One region of the Halalkalibacter lacteus genome, then DNA from elsewhere that is predicted to be linked to it. Evidence: a T-box and tRNA genes for the amino acid it is inferred to sense, from the RefSeq annotation. Region 1 holds a T-box; the other holds one or more tRNA genes.

Region 1 (10,157 bases):
TTTTTTCATAAATTAGTTTAGCTTCTTCTTCATCATAAAATTTATAATTTAAGTAAAGAAAACTTTCACATGATTGTTTAACATATACTATGACATATACCACAATATATATATCATTTTTAAAAATAATGTTAGACTTGAAATTATTGATAGTGTTAAAATTATATATAACACAATGATAAAATTATTGTTGAAGTATTTGAATATATTATTATTGAAATAGATGTTAATGTTGACTACAAAAATAATAACATTTGGAATCAGCAAGGGCATTACTTCTTATCTATTAAGCAATAAGAAAAAGGTTTTAGCCTTTGATAGGGACAATAGAATGAAACTAACTTTTTAACCGGTGAGTATGATGTATGTAACGCCTTCGAGAAAAAATATTTTAGAGACCGTCCTGAATGAAGATTATCAAAAGTTTATTAAATAACCATTTTCATCCTTTTACATAAAATAATGTTTGCATATAATTTTAAATTAAATATATAAACAACATATACAATAACATATATCTTATAATTATTGTTGTATTTGTTTTTGCTATAACTCAAAGAAAAGAAAATAATATTTCATTACATTTTTACATTGTTATTTTATTTAATTAATAGACTTCCAAACAACGTCTATAGAAAATCAATTACTCATAGCAGGATTTCTTGTTTGCTCCTAGAAATCTATTAATATATATATTTTAAAAATAATGTCCACAGTAAATTAATAGTGATGTCATCACATGCATTAACATATATGTCATCATATATGTTAATGTTAATCATTAAATTGTCATTAGTGTTTATTTATGTGTATAACACAATAATAAATTTATAGGTAACGTATTTGTATATATTATTATTGAAAGAGGTGTTAATGTTGACTGCAAAAATAATTACATTTGGGATTAGTAAGGGCGGCTGTTCTAAGTCTACCAGTAGTGGGATCACTTCTTATCTATTAAGCAAAGAGGAGAAAGTTTTAGCCATTGATATGGATGGACAAGGGAATTTAACCAACTTCCTAACCGGTGAGTATGACATATGTAACGTCTTTGAGGAAAAAACCATTTTAGAGGCCATCCTGAATGAAGATGCTCGTTCTTGTATCATCAAAATCAAAGAGAACCTGGACATGATCCCTTCCAATGATTTCCTGGCCACTTTACCAAGAAGAATGTTTGAACAGGGCCTAAAACTAGATGCGCTACAGAAAACACTCGAACCCGTTATGGAAGATTATGATTGGATTATTATCGATACACCACCGTCTCTATCAGAACAAACCGTAATGCCCTTAAGTACATACTCAGAAGCTGGCAGTTATGCCGTGATTATGTTTGATGGGTCGATGTTTGCTTATTATGCTATTCCGAAGTTCTTAGAAATCATTGAAGGGGCTAAAGAGCGGTATAACCCGACATTACAAACAGCTGGTATTTTGTTTTCCCTAATTGATGCTAGAGCTAAAGAAAACGATGTAATGCAAGAGGCCGTCGATGAAGATTATCCTAACCTGAAGTTCAATTCGATAATCAGAAGAAAGGCTGCCACCAGACGTTTAGCTATTTCGGGTTTTGATGGAAACTCTGAATTAAAAAATGCATTAGAATATTACATTCCATTTGTAAAGGAGCTGAAAGAACGTGTCCGATAAAAACAACCTTAAAGATAAGATCAAAAAACCGAATGCTACTCAGGCATTTTTTAATGCATATGACACAGATGATAATGAAGGTAACACTAATAACAAAGATGATAATAAAAAAGTAATTGAAAACAATAATAAAATAAATGATAACACTGATAACATAACTAAAAATAACAAAGATGGCATCAATGACATAGAAGATAAAACATATGTCAATAATGATAATGTTGATGTTGATGTTGATGTTGATGATGAAGATGATAGTTACCTTCGGAATCTTGCTTCAGGGAAAAAAGCTTCGAAGAAAAAACTGAAGAAAGTTTTTACCTCTTTCTATATGGATCCTGACTTGGCTTCTGAAGTCGACAAAATCGCTGCAAGAGGAGAAAAAGGGGATAAGTCTAAACTAATTAATATGGCAATTAGAAAGCTACTAGAAGGTTATGGAGTAATCGAGAAAAAATAAAGTCTAAAAAGAATTAGGTGGAAGATTCTAATTTAGAAAAATGACTTTTTTGTCCTCTTTTTTTCTTGAGAACGAGTCAACTTTGATTCCTTCTTAAAAGAGCTCCAAAACAATCTAAATAACGGGATTTCAGAACTTGTTACAACTGTTCCTGTAATGTTTCTTCAGCATGTTTGCTCCACTGATCAGTTGTAGAAATCATCATCCCACTTGAATACATGGATTTCCCGAGTTCACTAAAAAACGAGTCAATATCACGCTTTTGAAGGGTATGATCCTCTGAATAGAATTTACATTGGATAGCACAATAATAACCAAATCCAAAGGGATAAAATGGTGCAACTGTTTTGCAGATGAGCAGAAGAACGAGTCCAGGAGTAAGGTCGTCACACAAACATAAAGCCTCATTTATCGACATTCGTCAATAAATGAGGCTTACGTAGTTTCCACTATATCCATTCTTCCCAGACTCCTTTCCATTAACTCATCCAATAACCGTGTTGCCACGATTATTCTCATCCGATAGAAATCGTCTGAGACTGGCATTGAGCAGGTAATACTGATTATTCATCAGCTACCTTATCCCTTCTGCCTAACCTGTCCGGTAATTCCTTCCATCTTTCATCTTAAACCCTTTGGGTTTGACGTTGGTTAAATAGCCTTCTTATATAGAAGTTATTTAATCCAGATCGTCCTGACGATGATTTGAAATCATTACCATAAAGATCTTGGATATAGTATCAATCTCCAAGATACTGTAGTTCCTGAATGCACTCTCACTACTAATGGATCCTTGTGAGAGTTAACCTTTTCAAGAACTTTTATCTTGAGTTGATACTTGTACTATACACCATAATCTCATTATTAAAAATATTCAAATAATTCATTTTAGATTGAAATATCCTTGTTTTCCTCCTGAAATCGACCAATTTCTCTCTTTCTCTTAGTTTTTTACTTTTTCAATCAAGTGAGAAACTTCAAGTGAAAATTATCCCAATTGTGCTTTGCTATATTTAGCATGTTTATCAAGATCCATCCCTTAACGTCATTTGATTGGCAGTACCCCATTCAGTAACCCAAGAATATATAAACAAAACAATAATTTAGTTTACATATCCCAGAAATCGCTCATCTTTGCATTAGGGTCGTGCTTACGAACCGCATTTAATATCTTCTTCATTACACTTTGACTAGGAACGTATTCAGTGTCATTACACGCCTTAGAAATAGTTTTATGACTTACTTTGGAAACCTTCTCTAAATCTTTTTGTTCTAAAGATCGTTTATCTAACCACTTTCCCAATTTCGATCTTTTCTTATTTAATCCCCACATAAAGCTATTCCCTCCTGTTTTTTTAACCAGTAATGTCCAATAACGAAAAAAATATACACCTAATCTAAAAAAAGTTACACATATGGGACAAGCGGTATCTAATACCATTTATCAAAGACGTGAGAAAGCGTCTCGCTATTAGAATAGGAAGGGGGAAACCTGTTCTATTAACGTGAGTCAAGACACGTCAAAAAGACGTCAGGAGGGGTTTATATGTATAGACCTACGGTGAGATATGAGGATGTGTACAAAGAGTATGTGGAGAATGTTTTTCATGCTACCCATCTAGATCGTAGTCAAATTATAAGAGCAGCGTTATTTATTGCTGGGCACACAAAACAGTTTTCTAGAATAGTAGATCCTTATTTAAAAAGAGGCATGTCTTTACCATCTCCGTTGTGGAAAGAAGAGGATGAAGAGTTGTGGCTTAACCAAAAGACTATTGAACCAGTGGAAGTTCGGCAAGTAGTTAAAAGTAGTCGTAATGAATCTACCAGACATGTACAAAGAAGAGCGCAAGAGCAATCTACTGCTAGTCCAAAAGTGTTTAGTCCTGGTATGGGCGATGTGTCGATCCAAGTTGGGAGACGTCAGTATCCCCCACGTACTTGAAATCATACCAAGCGGACTAACAGACGGGGGGACCAGGGCTATTTGAACAAAATAGAAAAAATGAAGTGAAGGAGAGAAGGGGATGGCGTACCTAAATCCGATGCTTAATGAACAAAGACGTCCACGGAAAACTAAAATTGATCGTAAACAACGCTCTGATAAAAAGGTTGATATTCGTGTTCCCATTTCTGATGATGATCGTGAGTTTGTTTTGTGGAGTGCTAGGACTAAACGACAATCGATGACTCAATTTTGTACCGAAATTCTTCGAACACAAATTAAAAATAACAAAGAATTTCATGAGCATCCTTACATTAAATCTGAATTCATTGTTCATGTGAAAGCCGACGAGGAATTATATAGACATATCGTTAGCTTCTCAATCGAGTGGAGCTGCAGTATTAGAGAGGCAACTCATCGACTTTTAACCGATTCTATATTTTTCATTAGGGGAGGCATTCACTTTGAAGGCATTTAGTGAACGTAATCTAATCGGTCAAGAGTTAAAGTCGTCTCGTTTTATGGCGAGGATCTTCATTTCTATGAACACTGAATTAAGATTAATGCTGCCACGTGATATATATTTTAGAGCCCAGGTGTTATGTGATGATGTGTATGAGTTAACAGAGGAACGATTTAAATTAGGGCACCTTGTGGAGATGCTATGGAGTGACTTTATTGATTATGTAAGGCGAAAACAAGATATAAAAGCAACTTACAAGCTTCTTCTTGAGTATGACCAAGGAACACCTAACGTTCGATTAAACAAATATGATGAAAAAAATATAGAGGAAGTGCCTCTTTATCCAGTAAGGAAAAAACCTGTTGATGATGAGATAGAAACGTTCTTTTGTCGGATGAAAAGAAAGGAAGCGTTACGAGGAGAGGTTATGCTTTCAGATATAGCGCAGGTATTCCCTAATCACCCTTTTACACTTGAACGAGTACTGGAGATACTATTGATTGATTTTATTGTTAAGTACAGCAAGGGCGAATCTCAAGAAATAGTATATAAATTGTTACGTGATCGGGAGTGAAAATATTTCGTATAATTTCTTAACAGCAAGGGGGGCGGTGGGCTAGCATTCACCTTCCCTATTAATTTCACTCGGTACTATTTCCTCATTCATTTACCCTTTCAATTTACTTTATTCTTTAATCTATTGTTTTACCATTCTATCTTCCGACTGATCCGGAAAATTATCATAAAATTGATTCAATAAATAAGTCAGGTATGAATTCAGTTCAAATCGATCACCATTAACAAAATCAGACAAGTTTAATTTACTTTCTCTAGACATAATTTTACCCCCTTTATTTAAATTCTTTATTTTCATGATTACCAAACTATTACTCTATCCCCTTACAAGTAAGGTTTTGGTTGCCTTGATAGCAACCTTTTAGCCTTTAAGGCTAGTATTTTATCTTTTGGTCTTTTCCCCTTATTTTTGGGTTTGATTTCCCCCAAAAAAATCATGATATTTATTATCCGCTTAGCCGTTTTTTTTAAAGAATATTCGTTAGCCCCCACATGATAATTGCCGCAATCGGAATTAGAACCCATACGTTTTGCCCGAAAGTACTTGGCCTGTTAACTTTTGATTCCAAGTTATCAAGCTTTTTACTCAGTTCATCCAGCTTTTTTTCAAGCTCATATTGCTCTGTTTTTTCTTCAGTCATGGTCATCAGCCTTTCATTAGTTCTTTATCTTATCTGTATTGTCTGGTGAGGAAAAATAGACTTAGGATTAGATATTTTACTTGCAGGTAAGAAAACACGCTCTAAAAAAGTATACAGAGGGTTTTACTTTGATGATGATATATTAACCATCATTGATCGTGTTCCTAAAAACTATAAATCTGAATTAGTCAATGAATAATTAAGAAAAATATTCAAACAAGCATACCGAGAAGGTCAAGAAGATCAACTGGGTGGATTGGGGTTAGTCGTAAATGCAATTGTGGTCTGGAATACTCGTTATACGGAATCCGCACTTCAAGTTCTTCGCAATCGTGGTCACGTACTGGATGATGATGATATTGCCAGGCTTTCTCCACTTGGACATGAACATATTAACATAGTGGGGCGTTATTCATTTATACTTCCTGAAGAAATCAGAGATGGTCGATTACGCACCTTAACATACGAAGAAGATAACATAACGGAATAAAACTGAAAAGGAATCCTATCTCTTTTTACATGATAGGATTCCTAATGTCCGCTAGCATTTTATCAAGACCTAAATCGTAAAAAGTCTTAAAAAATAGAGGGTGATACATATTAGTCATGTATAATATGTATCACCCTTTTAATTCTTGTTCAACAAACGCGCCCGATTGCTGAAGATCACTAAGCTCCTATTAGCTGGTTTAGTGAAAAATCATTTATAAGAATTAGAATTAGAGCTTCGATTTCTATTTCTGTTGGCTCTAAATTCTATTGAATAATAGAACACCGCAATCACAAACAAGGTAGTTGAAAGAAACAGAACAATTCCGTTCCATTCACCACTAAAAATAGTGATATTCACAAGAGTAATCGTGTGCATTAAAGCTACAACAATGAACAAAATAGAATAAGTTTTCAAGGGAAATACACCTCCAATTACTATGCTAGTAATCATATAAACGTTATTCCACTCTTCTGCCACGTTAATTAAAATAGGAGCTGCTGTTGGACAACTCCCCTTATTTTATTCCAGGCCTATATCCAGTTCTATATTTTATTAATGACAAAAAGAGTTACATTTTATCTGGTGTTTTTATTCCCAGTAATCTCAGTCCTTCTTTTAAAACAATCGTAACTGCCTTTACTAATGCAAGTCTACTCTCTAAAAGGTTATCATCAGCTAGAACTTTGACATGGGCATAATATTTGTTGAACTCCTGAGATACATCTATAAGATATTTTGCAATTTGTGAAGGTTCATGCTGAGAAAAGCTCTTTTCAATGACAACAGGAAACTCCATGAGTCGTTTTAGAACAGACCAGCTATGACTATCTGTTAGTCCATCAACATTCAAACTTTTTTCGTTATACTTTGCTTTTTCTAAAATCGAACAAGCTCTTGCATGAGTGTATTGTACATAAGGTCCTGTCGTTCCCTCGAATCTCAACATGTCATTGAGTGAAAACTCGACATTATTTTGTCGTTCATTTTTTAAGTCATGAAAGATAATTGCGCCCACACCAACCATTTTAGCTACTTCCTCTTTGTTTTCTAGATCAGGATTTTTAGTCTCAATGCTTTGTTTTGCTAAAGCGATCGCTTCTGTAATTACCTCTTCTAAAAGCACCACTTTTCCCTTTCGAGTAGACATCTTTTTGCCATCTTTCAAAATGAAGCCAAATGGAATATGCTTCAACCCTTTAGCCCATAAATAACCCATCTTTTCTAAGACAAGAAAGACTTGTTTAAAATGTAAGCTTTGCTCGTGTCCGACTACATAAATTGCTTGCTCGAAGTTGTAATTCTCATATCTGTAAACAGCAGCAGTCAAATCTCGAGTGGCATACAACGTCGCTCCGTCCGATTTCTTGATCAAACATGGTGGTAGGTTTTCCTCCGTTAAATCAACGACTTCTGCCCCTTCGGATTCAGTAAGGAGTTGTAAAATTGTTAGCTTCTCAATTGTACGGTCCATCTTGTCATTATAAAAAGCCTCCCCTTGGTAAGAATCAAAGGTAACATCCAGTAATTCATATATTTTAAAGAACTCTTTAAGTGATTCATCTCTAAACCATTTCCAAAGAGCTTGAGCCTCTTCATTACCTTCTTCTAATTTTAAAAACCATGATCTAGCTTCGTCTTCTAGAGAAGGATTTGACTCAGCTTCAGTATGAAATTTTACATAAAGTGACAATAATTCTTCAATTGGATTTTCTTTTACATTACTCTCATTGCCCCACTTTTTATACGCGACGATTAGTTTTCCGAATTGAGTTCCCCAATCTCCTAGATGATTAATTTTTTTAACAGTGTAACCACACTTCTCTGCAATGGTTGAAATAGCATTGCCGATTACTGTTGAACGTAAATGTCCCATTGAGAAAGGTTTAGCAATGTTGGGAGAGGAAAAATCAATCACAATGTTTTTACCTTCCCCCATCTGAACAAAACCATAATTTTTGCCTTCCTTTAAAATTGTTTCTAGAATTTCTTTACTAACAGTTTGCTTATTTAGAAAACTGTTTACGTAAGGCCCATTTGCCACAACTGTTTCGAAAAGGGGATGTTGGATTTTATTCGCTAATTCCAATGCGATCGCCTGTGGAGACTTCTTTAAGATTTTAGCAAGAGAGAAACAAGGAAAAGCCAAGTCACCTTGCTCTTCAAACTTAGGCTTCTCAATTAACTGTTCAACTTCACTTTGAGAGAATGAAGGTAAATGCAATGCAATTTCTTCGGCATAAATCCTTTTTAATTTCAACTAAAACACCTTCCTTTGCTTTATAAAAATAAAAAAATCCCGCCTCCTATTAGAGACGAGATTACCCGCGGTACCACTCTTTTTGTTCATCATGAACCTTCTTACTATACTTGTAACGGTTTTAACCGGCTAAACCCTACTGTTTTCAGGCTGCTTCTCAGAAGTGCGCTTCATTATGATATGACTATTAGGCTTCCACCACCCCTAACTCGCTTTAGACATTGTCATAACTACTCTCTTCATCACAGAATTTTTTATATTTTTCATATCATAAACAATTCTTCTTGAAAAATCAACTTCTTTTACAATCCCAAATTACTCCTTCTTCTTCTTGAAGTAATCTGCCAAATAATTGAAGAAGCTTGTTCAACAATCTGGCCCTTTTCATGAAGAAAGACGCTTTCCTTATTTCAGAAAAGCGCCCGATTGTTGAAGATCATTGTAAAGTCTTATTGAAGAAAAGCACCCGTTAATTGAATAGCGGAAATAACGGATAAAACAACCAAGCATCCTCTACATAAAAAACCATTAGGAATCCAATTAAAATACCTAAACAAAGAAAAATAATGCTGTGTGTTTTGTTTTTTATCCAACCAAAAGAATATCCAATAGCCAAAGTTAATGGTATAAAGGTTAAACCAACTGTCATTTGTCCTATCGAAAACCCTGCTATAAAGCTGAAAATATAAATTGCAATGGCAGAAATCCAGTAAAATTGATACTTACCTCTAATAGCGAGAAAAGTCGACACTATCGCTATAATCAAAGCAGAAAATGCAATTAAAGAAAAAATGATTTTCTCCCCCCTTCATTACGGTGATTTTACCATAACCCTCCATATTCCTTGTTAAATAATCCTGCCCTTTAATTCAATAAGAAAAAAGAGCTGCCGATCCATATCGATCTTCAACTCTTGCCCCTTTAGTTTAAGAGAAAATTTTCACAAATGAACGGGTCAAAATTCCCCTTGAAATTTTAATATTGTTTCTTCAAATCGTTATATATCTCAATTGCTTGTTCATATAAATCATTGTTTGGCTCGATTTGATAATTTTCTTCAACATTATCATGTAGATGAAAAATCCCCTTATCATCTAAAACTAACATGCCTGAAATTTGGTCATTAAAGACAAATGTTATTGTTACTGCCTTGTCATAATTGATTTGTTGGTTGGTTTGTCCAATATATTCAATTTGATTGTATGCATCTACAAGTGACTGAACAGTTTCCTGCTCCACTTTATTATATCCACTGTACAAACTCTGTCCTAAGCCAATATCAAAATAATCCGCTTTAATTTTCTCTATATTATTAAGACTACAACCGTTTACAATTAAAAAAGCGATTACTAAGATAGAAACAAAAAATGATTTTCTCACAATCCCAATCCCCTAAGATTATATTGTTCTTTCGTTCAAGCACCCGTTACTTTAATAAGATACAAATTTACTATTCATATATTACTAAATCAACTTCATCACCTTCATAAGATAATACAACGAAATCTCCTCGTTCAAACGGGGTTTCTGTAAATGCAACCCAAAAAGAAATGGTATCATTTACCCTTATATATTTAGCTTCCTGTCCATGGAACTAACACATCTTTTACATCTGGATTATTACTTGTGAAGTAAGAAAAAGAAAAGGGGATATCTGGATTATTCGATG
Region 2 (12,940 bases), on a different contig from region 1:
GTACGAAGGCAGCAAAAGCGCTCGGAATTTCTATTCGTTCACTTTATTATAAATTGGAAAAATACAATATTGCATAATCTAGCATGCAGATGTTTGCATGATAATGAAAAAAGTTGCACGTTTAATTTTGGAATGTAATCGTTTTGTGAAGACTAGTAAAGATTCTTTCTAAGTTTCTTTCTAACTTTTTAAAAAACCTTTTCCTACCCGATTCATAGCTATGTAACAACAAAAAAGCGTTGACCTTCAGTTATGTCAGATGAAAGCGGGTTATGATAGCATGCAAGAGAAACTAAGTCTTCTGCCAGAACGCTGTCTCTAATAAAAAATGAGTAAGAGGATAAGTTGAATTTCTCTTGAAAAAGTTCTGTAGCAATCTGAGTCTTTCAAATGGCATGGAACTTGCAGTAAGAAGGCAAGGGGCTCATCTCAAAACGAGATGACATATTCAAGGAGGCAACAAAATGGAATTATTTTCATATATGGAAAATTACGATTATGAACAAGTCGTTGTCTGCCAAGATAAATTATCAGGATTGAAGGCGATTATTGCCATTCATGATACGACGCTTGGTCCGGCTCTTGGTGGAACCAGAATGTGGATGTATGACACAGAGGAAGATGCATTTGAGGATGCATTACGGTTAGCAAAAGGAATGACGTATAAAAACGCTGCGGCTGGATTGAACCTTGGTGGAGGAAAAACCGTTATTATTGGTGATCCACGTAAAGATAAAAATGAGGAAATGTTTCGCGCCTTTGGCAGGTACATTCAAGGCTTAAACGGGCGTTATATTACAGCAGAAGATGTCGGAACGACTGTTCAAGATATGGATACGATTTATGAAGAAACTGATTATGTAACAGGAATTTCGCCTGCTTTTGGATCATCTGGAAATCCATCTCCCATAACAGCTTATGGAGTTTACGTTGGTATGAAAGCTGCTGCAAAAGAAGCTTTTGGTACCGATGATTTAGCTGGAAAGACGATTGCCGTTCAAGGAGTGGGCAATGTTGCTTATAACTTATGTAAACATCTTCATCAAGAAGGAGCGTCTTTAATCGTTACAGATATCAATAAGGAATCTGTCCAACGTGCGGTTGCGGACTTTAATGCAAAGGCTGTAGACGTAAATGATATTTATGGAGTGGAATGTGATATATTTGCACCATGTGCTTTGGGTGCGATCATAAATGATAAAACGATTCCGCAGTTCAAAGCAAAAGTGATTGCGGGTGCTGCAAACAACCAATTAAAAGAAGAACGCCACGGTAGCTTAATTCACGAAATAGGTATTGTCTATGCACCTGATTATGTTATTAATGCAGGAGGCGTTATTAACGTTGCCGACGAATTAAATGGATACAATAGTGAACGTGCGTTAAAGAAAGTAGAAGGGATTTATCAAAACATTGAAAAAGTGATAGATATATCGAAGCGAGACCAAATCCCGACATTTAAAGCGGCAGATCGTATGGCAGAAGAACGAATTGAACGCATGAGACGATCAAGACGTCAATTCTTACAAAACGGACAACACATCCTATCTCGCCGCCGCTAGAGAGTTTGTATAAAAAGGTCGGTTTTTACCTTTTTATACAAACTCGAAGGACAAAAAATGACCGGAAAACAAAGAGCAAAGAACGGAAATAGTGACGGGAAGATCGGAAAAACTTTGCAGCGGTTTCGAGGGTCTAAGCTGTCTATTACTGGTTTTCTCCTATACGATATTAGTGAGAGAAGGCAGTGCCAAAATTCATAAAGTAAGTTGTACAAATAAAAGTCGTTTATTACCACCACTTACATAAGGAGCAAGGAGGGATCGATTGTATGGCTGAAGAATACGATCTTGTTATTTTAGGAGCAGGTACAGGAGGCTATGTTGCAGCGATACGTGCTGCGCAACATGGATTAAAAGTAGCTGTTGTCGAAAAAGAAAAACTTGGGGGAACATGTTTACACAAAGGGTGCATACCTAGTAAAGCACTGCTTCGGAGTGCTGAAGTGTTGGCGACTGCGAAACGATCGGATGAGTTTGGTGTGAGTACAAGTGATGTTAAACTTGATTTCGCGAAAGTTCAAAAAAGAAAAGAGTCTATTGTCGAGCAATTGTATCGTGGTGTTCAACATTTAATGAAAAAGGGAAAAATTGATGTTTTTGAAGGGAAAGGCCGAATACTCGGTCCATCGATTTTTTCACCGACACCTGGAACGATATCCATTGAGCGGTCGGATGGTCAAGAAAACACGATGCTTATTCCGAAAAATGTTATCATCGCAACAGGCTCTTCTTCTCGGGGATTGCCAGGCCTAGAAGCTGATGGAAAGTACATATTATATTCAGATCATGCCCTTGACTTAGAAGTATTACCATCCTCTATCATCATTGTAGGTGGAGGGGTTATCGGAGTGGAATGGGCGTCTATGCTGAATGATTTTGGTGTAGACGTCACGGTCATTGAATACAGTGAGCAGATTCTCCCAACAGAAGATGCTGATATAGCAAAAGAAGCTGCAAGAATTTTAAGGAATAAAGGCATCAAAATCGTGACAAGTGCGAAAGTGTTACCAGAAACGTTGGCGAAAGATCAAGGCGTTACGATTTGTGCTGAGCTAAACGGTCAAGAAGAAACGTATCAAGCGGATCAATTATTGCTTTCGGTTGGTCGTAGTCCAAATGTATCTGATATTGGCCTTGATAATACGGATATTCAAGTCGACAATGGTGCGATTACCGTGAATGAATACAATCAAACGAAAGAATCGAACATCTACGCGATTGGTGACGTCATTGGTGGGTTACAGCTTGCCCATGTTGCATCTCATGAAGGCATTGTGGCCGTTGATCATCTAACTGGTAAGAAATCAGCCCCAATTAATTACGATACAGTTGCAAAGTGTATTTATAGCTCACCAGAAATCGCAAGCGTGGGTCTAACAGAAAAGCAAGCAATTGAACAAGGTTTCAGTGTGAAAGTGGGAACCTTTCCGTTTAAGGCGATTGGGAAAGCTCTTGTTTATGGGCAATCGGATGGGTTTGTCAAAATCATTGCGAATAAAGACAATGATGATGTATTAGGTGTTCATATGATTGGACCTCATGTGACTGATCTTATTTCTGAAGCGGCATTAGCCAAAGTTGTTGATGCAGCGCATTTTGAAATAGCTGAAATGATCCATCCGCATCCTACATTATCTGAGGTTATTGGCGAGGCAGCCTTAGCTATAGATGGTCTTGCAATCCATTCTTAAATAGTTCTTGAAGGAGGAAGAAAGATGACTGAAAATCGACACCATGCATTAGGCCTATCTGACGAAACAGTACTTGAAATGTATAAAACGATGTTACTTGCAAGAAGAATAGATGAGCGCATGTGGCTTTTGAATCGAGCAGGGAAAATTCCGTTCGTTATTTCGTGTCAAGGTCAGGAGGCGGCTCAAGTTGGAGCTGCGTTTGCACTTGATAGAAACAAGGATTATATATTGCCTTACTACCGGGATATGGGAGTCGTTTTAACGTTTGGAATGACTGCTCAAGACTTAATGTTATCAGGGTTTGCGAAGGCCGAGGATCCAAACTCAGGAGGGCGGCAAATGCCTGGTCATTTTGGACAAAAGAAAAATAGGATTGTAACGGGTTCTTCTCCTGTTACGACTCAAGTTCCTCATGCGGTTGGAATTGCTCTTGGTGGTAAAATGCAAGGAAAGGACATTGTCACGTTTACTACGTTTGGTGAAGGGTCTTCCAATCAAGGAGATTTTCATGAGGGTGCTAACTTTGCAGGGGTTCATAAGCTACCTGTTATTTTCATGTGCGAAAATAACAAATATGCGATTTCAGTTCCGATTGAAAAACAGCTTGCTTGTGAAAAAGTATCAGATCGTGCGATAGGATATGGAATGCCTGGGGTTACTGTTGATGGCAATGATCCTCTTGCTGTCTATGAAGCAGTGAAAACAGCAGTGGATCGAGCACGAAAAGGAGAAGGCCCTTCGTTAATAGAAACCGTATCTTACCGGTTAACACCACACTCCAGTGATGACGATGATCGTGCTTATCGTTCACGTGAAGAGGTGGAGGAAGCGAAAAAACTAGATGCTATTTTTACATTTGCTGATTACTTAAAAGAAATAGGTATCTTAACAGATGAGATTTCTGCAGAATTGGAAAAAGAGATGGCAACGATTATTGATGAAGCGACTGACTATGCAGAACAAGCACCATATGCAGACCCTGAAAGTGCAATGAAGTACGTTTATAAAGAGGAATAGAGAGGAGGAGAAGTACGATGGCTGTCATTTCATATATTGAAGCTGTAACGCAAGCGTTAAAAGAGGAAATGGAACGAGATGAGAACGTGTTTGTTCTTGGAGAAGATGTCGGGGCTCGTGGTGGTGTATTCCGAGCAACAAATGGGCTTTATGAACAATTTGGTGAAGAGCGGGTCATTGATACACCACTTGCTGAATCGGCCATTGCTGGTGTCGGGATCGGTGCTGCTATGTACGGAATGAAACCAGTTGCTGAGATGCAATTCGCTGATTTTATTATGCCAGCTATTAATCAAATTATTTCTGAAGCAGCTAAAATCCGCTATCGCTCTAATAATGATTGGAGTTGCCCAATTACGATTCGCGCTCCATACGGGGGAGGAGTGCATGGTGCGCTTTATCACTCTCAATCAGTTGAAGCGATCTTTGCGAATGTACCGGGATTGAAAATTGTGATGCCTTCAACTCCTTATGATGTAAAAGGCTTATTGAAAGCAGCGATTCGCGATCCAGATCCTGTTTTGTTTTTTGAACATAAACGTGCGTATCGCCTCATTAAAGGAGAAGTACCTGAAGAGGACTACACACTTCCAATTGGAAAAGCCGATGTCAAACGAGTTGGGAAAGATATAACAGTTATAACATATGGTTTATCTGTTCACTTTGCTTTGCAAGCAGCAGAAAGGCTTGAAAAAGATGGAATTAGTGCACATATTCTTGACTTACGCACGGTGTATCCACTTGATAAAGAAGCGATTATCGAAGCCGCTACAAAAACAGGGAAAGTCCTTCTTGTCACAGAGGCTAACAAAGAAGGAAGCATAATGAGTGAGGTAGCAGCGATCATCGCTGAATATTGCTTATTTGATTTAGATGCTCCTATTCAGCGCTTAGCAGGTCCTGATATACCAGCAATGCCGTATGCACCAACGATGGAAAAATATTTTATGATCAATCCTGAAAAAGTCGAAAAAGCAATGCGTGAGCTAGCTGAATTTTAAGCGATAGGAGGGATACCGATTGGCGACAGAAATGAAGATGCCCCAACTTGGAGAGAGTGTGACAGAGGGAACCATTAGCAAATGGCTTGTCGGGCCAGGTCAATTTGTCAATAAGTACGACCCGATTGCCGAAGTAATGACTGATAAAGTAAATGCAGAAGTTCCATCGTCCTACACAGGAACGATTAAAGAGCTTCTCGTTCAAGAAGATGAAACCGTAGAAGTGGGAGTCGTGATTTGTACGATAGAAGTAGAAGGCGGGTCAAGTGATTCGAGCGACCATAAAGACATTCAACAACTAGATACCAAGACTAGTTCAACACCTGAACAGGAGGCGGATCAAACGCAGAAGCGTCGTTACTCACCAGCTGTTTTGCGCATGGCGCAAGAGCATGACATTGATCTCGAACAAGTAACTGGTTCCGGAAAGGGCGGCCGGATCACACGAAAAGACTTGCAACGTCTACTTGATAGTGGAAAACGACCAGTTGCTACTACACCATCAGAGCCGACTAACGGAAAACAAAAGCAAGAGAAGCAAACTACGGCACAGCCTATTGCTAAACCTTTAGATGATATGCCGAAAATGGATATTTCGGTAGCTCAAGGTGATATTGAAATACCTGTTTCGGGAGTAAGAAAAGCTATTGCTGCCAATATGGTCAAAAGCAAAAACGAGGTACCTCATGCTTGGACGATGGTTGAAGTTGATGTTACAAACCTAGTGCAATACCGTAATCAAATAAAGCAAAGCTTTAAAGAAAAAGAAGGATTCAACCTAACCTACCTTCCATTTTTCATTAAAGCAACGGTAGAAGCATTAAAAGAGTTCCCGCAACTAAATTCAATGTGGGCAGGGGAAAAAATCATTCAAAAGAAAGATGTTAATATCTCTCTTGCTGTAGCAACAGAAGATGCGTTATATGTTCCCGTTATTAAAAACGCTGATGAAAAGACCATTAAGGGAATTGGGCGTGAAGTTCAAGAGTTAGCCGGAAAAGTCCGTTCAGGAAAACTAAGCGGAGCAGACATGCAAGGTGGTACGTTTACCGTTAATAATACTGGCTCTTTCGGTTCGGTTCTTTCTGCACCAATTATTAATCATCCACAAGCTGCTATTCTTTCGATTGAATCGATTGTCAAGCGTCCTGTCGTCATTGAAAGTGATGCTGGTGATATGATTGCAATTCGCAGCATGGTCAATCTATGCTTATCGCTTGATCATCGCGTTCTAGACGGTCTTGTTTGTGGACGTTTCCTTGCACGGGTAAAGGAAATACTGGAAAATATGACTGCTGAAACGACGTCTATTTATTAAGAAATATAACTTGCAAAAGCTGTTCGACACTACGTCAACAGCTTTTTGTTTTATCTTAAAATGTAGGGAGAGTTAGTTGGTGAAAATAGCCTTATATCAGAGGTACTAACTGATGAAAAATTGCAGCTCTTTAATATATGGCAATCATTTTGACAAAGGCTAGGTTTTTCTAAATATTTTACATGAATTGGTTCATGTTGGTTACGTTAATACTAACAGAAAGGAAAGGGTGACCAATTCATGAAACGTTTTCACCAGTTGTTTCTTCTCGCACAGATTCTCTTAGTGGCTTCGATCGTTGTTACGTCATTGGCGCCTGTTCAAGCAGAAGTGTCGGGTGAAGAGGGCAATCAAGAGTGCTGTCAGCATGAGAAAGAAGTAGCGAAAGAATTAAAAGTTCATCTCGATTTTTACTATGAATTACTAGCTGAAAAATTTGCACCAAATGAATTAGAAAAATGGAAAGAAATAAGGTCTGAACGTGATTTACTTCAGAAGAAATTAAAAGAAGCAAAACAAAGAGGCGAACTTGAGAATGGAGAAGCTATAGATAAAGCTTGGCTTGATCGCCATAGCGAATTGCATGATTCATTTAATGTAGCTGTCAAAAAGCGTGATGAAGTGCAATTAGGCCAGCTCATCCCACAGATATTTGACCATTACGAAAGGTTAAACAATGTATATAAAGAACGCTTAAACCTAAATAATTGATCAGAAAGTAACTTAGCTAGATCTGTCTCCTAAAGTACTAATTCTACTAACTTGTTATGACTAGTAAAGTAAGGAGGCTGGTCTATTACACAAGTTGCATTTTTTTGAACATATTGTCTTTAACGTTATGGGTAATGCTCGCTAGAAGGCAGTACTTATAGAAAAGAGTTTTTGGACGTTCTGAAGAAAACAAGGGACCTTTGTCTATTTATTGTTTACAAATCGTAAGGCTTACGATATAATTCATAACTGTGATAAAGCGTAATCGTTACGAAAGGGGATTGTTATGAAAAGGTTATCAAGTATGTTTGCTTTTATCCTTATCTTTTCTTCATTTCTAGCAGCATGTGGTGGTGCAGAGCAAACAGAAGAAGAACAACCAGGACAGGGAGAGCCTACTGAAGAAGTTGAGGCATTGGAGTTATATACAACGATTTTTCCACTTGAAGATTTTGCAAATAAAATTGGTGGGGATTTAGTGAATGTAATCAATCTCGTACCAGTTGGTGCAGATGCTCATACATTTGAACCAACTGCCCGCGAAATGATTAGTGTGGCAGAAGGCGATGCATTTATTTATAACGGAGCTGGACTTGAAGGGTTTGTTGATGCTCTTATTGAGACACTTGAGGACGAAGGCGTTGCCATTGTAAAAGCATCAGAAGGAATTGAATTCATCGGCTACGATGATGAACATAGCCATGAGCACGAGGAAGAGAATGAGCATGATGACCATGCACACGAGGAAGAACATGATCATGAGCATGAGCATGAAGAACAAGGACATGAAGAACAAGGACATGAAGAAGATGATGACCACAAGCATGAACAAGATGATCATCACGATCATGATGAGGATCCACATGTGTGGTTAGATCCAATACATTCCATAACTCTTGCAGAAAACATTAAGGATATATTAATTGATTTGATGCCAGAACAAGAAGAGTTTTTTACCGCTAATTTTGAAGAACTAAAAACAGAATTAGAAACAATTGATTCAGAGTTTCAAGCGATGGTGGACGGGGCTGAGAAGGATACATTCCTTGTTTCACATGCAGGGTATGGTTATTGGGAAGAAAGATACGGATTACACCAAATTGCTATTGCAGGTATTTCCCCTACACATGAACCATCTCAACGCCAATTACAAGAAATCATTCAATTGGCAAATGAAAATGAATTAGAATATGTACTGTTTGAACAAAACATTCCAACGAAAGTAGCAGACATCGTGAAAGATGAAGTAGGTGCAGAAGCGCTATACCTTCATAATCTTGAAGCACTTGTTGCAGAAGATGTCGGAAATGGTGAAGATTATTTTAGCTTAATGAGAAGAAATATTGAAGCTTTACAAACGGCTCTTCAGTAAGAACGAGGGGTCCCAAAAAAGATCATACTGCAAATAAGTTGTAGCCCATCGTGAATTAGTATGTATTTCATTCATGGTGGACTTTTCTAGACACTTGCTCAGTGCATTGAGGAAGGATCAAAAGGTAGACTCTTACCTTTTGATCCTTCTTTTTGATGTCTTCTGAATCAGCACTATGCTGCATATAGTTAGTTATGTGAGTAGCGATTAAGACGTGGAGGTGCGCAGCATGAATGAACATACCCAAAGAAAGTATTTTTACCCATACGCAAGTCCATTTGATCCTTGTCCTCCTATAAAGGTTAAATCCTATGAAACCCCACCTAATCTGTACCTCGGGTATCAACCCTATGGATTGCCGCAGTTTCAACCGCGTGAAGCTTTATTCTGTGGAACATTGTGGCCTGCTTTGTATTCCCCATATGAAAACCCGTATAAGTCCGGAAGGGAGTGATGGTAATGAGTCAGAAACAACTTCCGAAAGAGTTTTATCCATTGATGGAGCAACTTCAGGCAGTTGATTTTGTATTGGTTGAATTAACCCTTTATCTAGATACACATCCAAATGATACAAATGCTATTCAACAATTTAATGAAACAGCTCAATATCGTCACCAATTAAGACAACAAGTTGAGCAATATTACGGTCCGTTGCAGCAGTATGGGAACAGTTATAGTGGATATCCATGGAATTGGAATGAGTCACCGTGGCCTTGGCAATTGTAAGTGAGAGAGTGGGGGGATTGATTAATATGTGGATTTATGAAAAAAAACTTCAATATCCAGTGAAAGTAAGTACGTGTAATCCGACGCTAGCTAAATACTTGATAGAACAATACGGTGGTGCGGACGGAGAGCTTGCAGCTGCTCTGCGCTATTTAAATCAACGCTATACGATACCTGATAAAGTGATTGGTTTGTTAACCGATATCGGAACGGAGGAGTTTGCCCATTTAGAAATGATTGCAACGATGATCTATAAATTAACGAAAGATGCGACACCTGATATGTTAAAAGAGGCTGGCCTCGGAGATCACTACGTTAACCATGGGGAAGCTCTGTTTTACCAAAATGCTAGTGGTGTGCCATGGACAGCTTCGTATATTCAAGCGAAAAGTGATCCAATTGCTGATTTATATGAAGATATTGCAGCTGAGGAGAAAGCGAGAGCAACGTATCAATGGATCATTAATATGTCCGATGATCCTGATTTGAATGATGGGTTAAAATTCTTACGAGAGCGAGAGGTTGTGCATTCCCAACGCTTTAGAGAAGCGGTCGAAATGTTGAAGGAGGATAGGGACACGAAGAAAACTTTTTAGTTACGAATAAAGAAAAAATGACCAGACCCCAACGATTGATATCCTTCTAACTTGAACTAGTAGGACGAATCTTGGAGTCAGTCACTATTTTTTTATAATGTACAAGCTTTTTGCTGCAAATAGAGGATGTACAAGAGGGGAGTTGCACGTTGCGCGCTTTCTAGGAGAACCCCACTCCTAGAAAGTTTAAAGTACGGCATCGGCTCCATTCATCGCTTAGAGTTAGTTCAAAAAAGGTCAAAGACCTGACCTTTTTGAACTAACTTTTCAACGCATATTAATTGGATTTCTTAAGGAAACAGGGTACAATAAAAAGAAGAATGCCTGAGAGGTGGAGAGATAATGCAATTTAATTTTTATATGAATGACGTTGTGAACATTGCACGACAAGAAATGGTTGAGGCAGGTTATGAGCAATTACAAACTTCTGAAGAAGTCGATGAAGTATTGAAAAAAGAAGGAACAACCCTTGTGATGATCAACTCTGTATGTGGATGTGCTGGAGGAATCGCTCGTCCAGCAGCTGCGTACATGAAAAATTACGAAACAAAACCAGACCGCTTCGTTACTGTTTTTGCAGGTCAAGATAAGGAAGCTACGGCAAGAGCGAGAGAGTACTTCACAGGTTATGCTCCATCGTCACCTTCATTTGCTCTTTTAAAAGACGGCGAAATTAAAACAATGGTTGAACGTTTTGAAATTGAAGGGCACGAACCGATTCAAGTTGTACAAAAGCTTGAGAAAGCATTTGATGATTACTGCAAAGAATAGGTGATTAAGTTCATGGGAAAAGCTTGAAGGTAAAAACCTTTGATCTTTTCCCTTTTCATGTTGCAGGTAAGCTCAGGAACAATAATTGATTATCTAGACGTGAAAGGTATATATGGTATAATAAACTATAAGTTAAATAAGGAGTGTGCAACAAATGCAAGCTTTGTATGAGCAAATTCAAGTGTATTTAAATATGGAAGAGGAAATTCCTTTTAAGGAATTTGGCGACTATTATCGTAAAGTTCTTGCTGAATTAGGTGAAGTTCAAGACTCATTAGATGAAGAAATGGTTTGGAAAAGCCTATTTATTGTTGAGAATGTAATGTCTAATGCAGAAGGACGTGCTAATTCTGCAAAGGGCTCTGAATCGAAGAAATATGCAAAAATGGCACAACGTCTTCAGTTATGGGCGAAGAACCTCGCTTCACGTTTAGGCGAAGCTGGCTATACGGAAGAGGATATTAGCGAACGCTTTAACCAAATGCTTGAAGAAGGTACACCTGCTACTGAAGCGAAATAGTAAGCAACTGTAAGAGAGAAAGGTGGTTGACATCTGTTCTCTCTTACGTTACATTAGAATATGTCGCTTTGTTATTTGTGCGCCTATGGTGAAAGGGATATCATTCAAGATTCCGGTTCTTGCGTTGTAGGTTCGAGTCCTACTAGGCGCGCCATTAAATAACTTATCTCAGACTACTCTTTTACTTGTTCTAATTTTCTTACCTGAAGAGACTGGCATGACCTATAAGAGACCATCTTTTTGATAGAGATGATTATTTATTTGGTTGAACTATCTTGTTTTTTTATATCATATACGTCTCACAACAATCATAGATCTATTAATTGCAAACTTAACAATCCCCCTTACTATAGAGATTCTGTAGTTGAGGGGGATTGTTTATTAGTTCAATAGATCGTTAGTTGGTTTGTGTTTGAATCATAGCTTTTGCTTCTTTGCGACGTCGATGTAAGATTGGTTCTGTGTAACCACTTGGCTGTTCCTTGCCTTTAAAAACTAGTTCCATAGCAGCTTGGAATGCAACTGAATGATCATAGTCAGTTGCCATTGGGCGATAGCTAGGGTCCGAAACATTTTGCTCATCAACAACTTTTGCCATCCGTTTTAAAGTTTCAAGCACCTGCTCGTTCGTACATACACCATGATGCAGCCAATTTGCCATATGCTGACTGGAAATACGAAGAGTAGCTCGGTCTTCCATTAAAGCTACGTTATTAATATCAGGTACTTTTGAGCAACCGATCCCTTGATCAATCCAGCGAACGACATACCCAAGAATTCCTTGAGCGTTGTTGTCTAATTCTTGCTGAATGTGTTCAGAGCTCCATTCAGGATTTTCGGCAATTGGAAATTGCAAAATAGAATCTGTTAAATCATTCGAGCTTTTCATTAACTCGTTTTGGACAGTCGGTAGATCAATCTCATGATAATGCAATGCATGCAATACAGCAGCAGTGGGAGAAGGAACCCAAGCCGTGTTTGCACCTGCTTTTAAATGATCACTCTTTTGCTGTAACATATCAGCCATCAAATCTGGCATAGCCCACATTCCTTTACCAATTTGAGCACGTCCCTTGAAGCCAGCAGCTAAACCTACGTTTACATTAGATGTTTCATAAGCATGTAGCCATGTTGACAATTTTATTTCATTTTTTCGAACCATAGGACCTACTTCCATAGACGTATGTATTTCATCACCAGTTCTGTCTAAGAAGCCCGTATTAATGAAGACAACTCTTTCTTTTACTTGACTAATACACGCTCTCAAGTTCAAGCTAGTACGTCGTTCCTCATCCATCACACCAATTTTAAGCGTGTTTCGGTCTAAACCTAGCATATCTTCAACGCGCGTAAAGAGTAGATTCACAAATGCCACCTCTTTTGAACCATGCATTTTCGGTTTAACAATATAGACAGATCCTTTTTCTGAATTTTTCATTTGGCCCCGGCCAAGTAATTCTTGCTTAGCTAGTAAGCTAGTCACGACACAATCTAAAATGCCCTCAGGAATTTCTTCTCGAGTTTGGTCGAGTACAGCGTCAGTTGTCATTAAATGTCCAACATTTCGAACGAACATAAGGGAGCGTCCTTTTAATTTAAATACTTCACTAGCAGGTGACATGTATTCACGATCTTCATTCAGCTTTCGTGTA

The links. A T-box is a leader RNA that pairs with one kind of tRNA and senses whether it is charged. The one in region 1 lies ahead of argS (arginine--tRNA ligase), so its partner is inferred to be a tRNA-Arg.
Region 2: it has a tRNA-Arg gene. The T-box ahead of argS (arginine--tRNA ligase) is inferred to sense a tRNA for this amino acid. The anticodon was not compared.

The regions. Positions count from the first base shown of each region.
Region 1 covers NZ_JAWRVL010000042.1:15,105-25,261, reverse strand. Annotated here, with positions in the region: gene SAZ04_RS19830 (ParA family protein) at 874-1,653, shown strand; gene SAZ04_RS19825 (ribbon-helix-helix domain-containing protein) at 1,643-2,113, shown strand; gene SAZ04_RS19820 (restriction endonuclease) at 2,253-2,507, opposite strand; gene SAZ04_RS19815 (helix-turn-helix domain-containing protein) at 3,222-3,446, opposite strand; gene SAZ04_RS19810 (hypothetical protein) at 3,660-4,058, shown strand; gene SAZ04_RS19805 (hypothetical protein) at 4,141-4,536, shown strand; gene SAZ04_RS19800 (hypothetical protein) at 4,523-5,095, shown strand; gene SAZ04_RS19795 (hypothetical protein) at 5,565-5,738, opposite strand; partial or broken gene SAZ04_RS19790 (Tn3 family transposase) at 5,956-6,228, shown strand; gene argS (arginine--tRNA ligase) at 6,800-8,488, opposite strand; T-box leader at 8,537-8,743, opposite strand; gene SAZ04_RS19780 (hypothetical protein) at 9,464-9,868, opposite strand; gene SAZ04_RS19775 (hypothetical protein) at 10,063-10,157, opposite strand, start outside.
Region 2 covers NZ_JAWRVL010000017.1:18,561-31,500, forward strand. Annotated here, with positions in the region: gene SAZ04_RS13375 (sigma-54-dependent Fis family transcriptional regulator) at 1-77, shown strand, start outside; gene bcd (branched-chain amino acid dehydrogenase) at 465-1,562, shown strand; gene lpdA (dihydrolipoyl dehydrogenase) at 1,832-3,253, shown strand; gene SAZ04_RS13390 (thiamine pyrophosphate-dependent dehydrogenase E1 component subunit alpha) at 3,278-4,273, shown strand; gene SAZ04_RS13395 (alpha-ketoacid dehydrogenase subunit beta) at 4,291-5,274, shown strand; gene SAZ04_RS13400 (dihydrolipoamide acetyltransferase family protein) at 5,294-6,592, shown strand; gene SAZ04_RS13405 (hypothetical protein) at 6,833-7,303, shown strand; gene SAZ04_RS13410 (metal ABC transporter solute-binding protein, Zn/Mn family) at 7,590-8,675, shown strand; gene SAZ04_RS13415 (spore coat associated protein CotJA) at 8,905-9,129, shown strand; gene SAZ04_RS13420 (spore coat protein CotJB) at 9,135-9,401, shown strand; gene SAZ04_RS13425 (manganese catalase family protein) at 9,428-9,997, shown strand; gene SAZ04_RS13430 (BrxA/BrxB family bacilliredoxin) at 10,340-10,768, shown strand; gene SAZ04_RS13435 (hypothetical protein) at 10,923-11,288, shown strand; tRNA gene SAZ04_RS13440 (tRNA-Arg) at 11,368-11,442, shown strand; gene SAZ04_RS13445 (malate synthase G) at 11,686-12,940, opposite strand, start outside.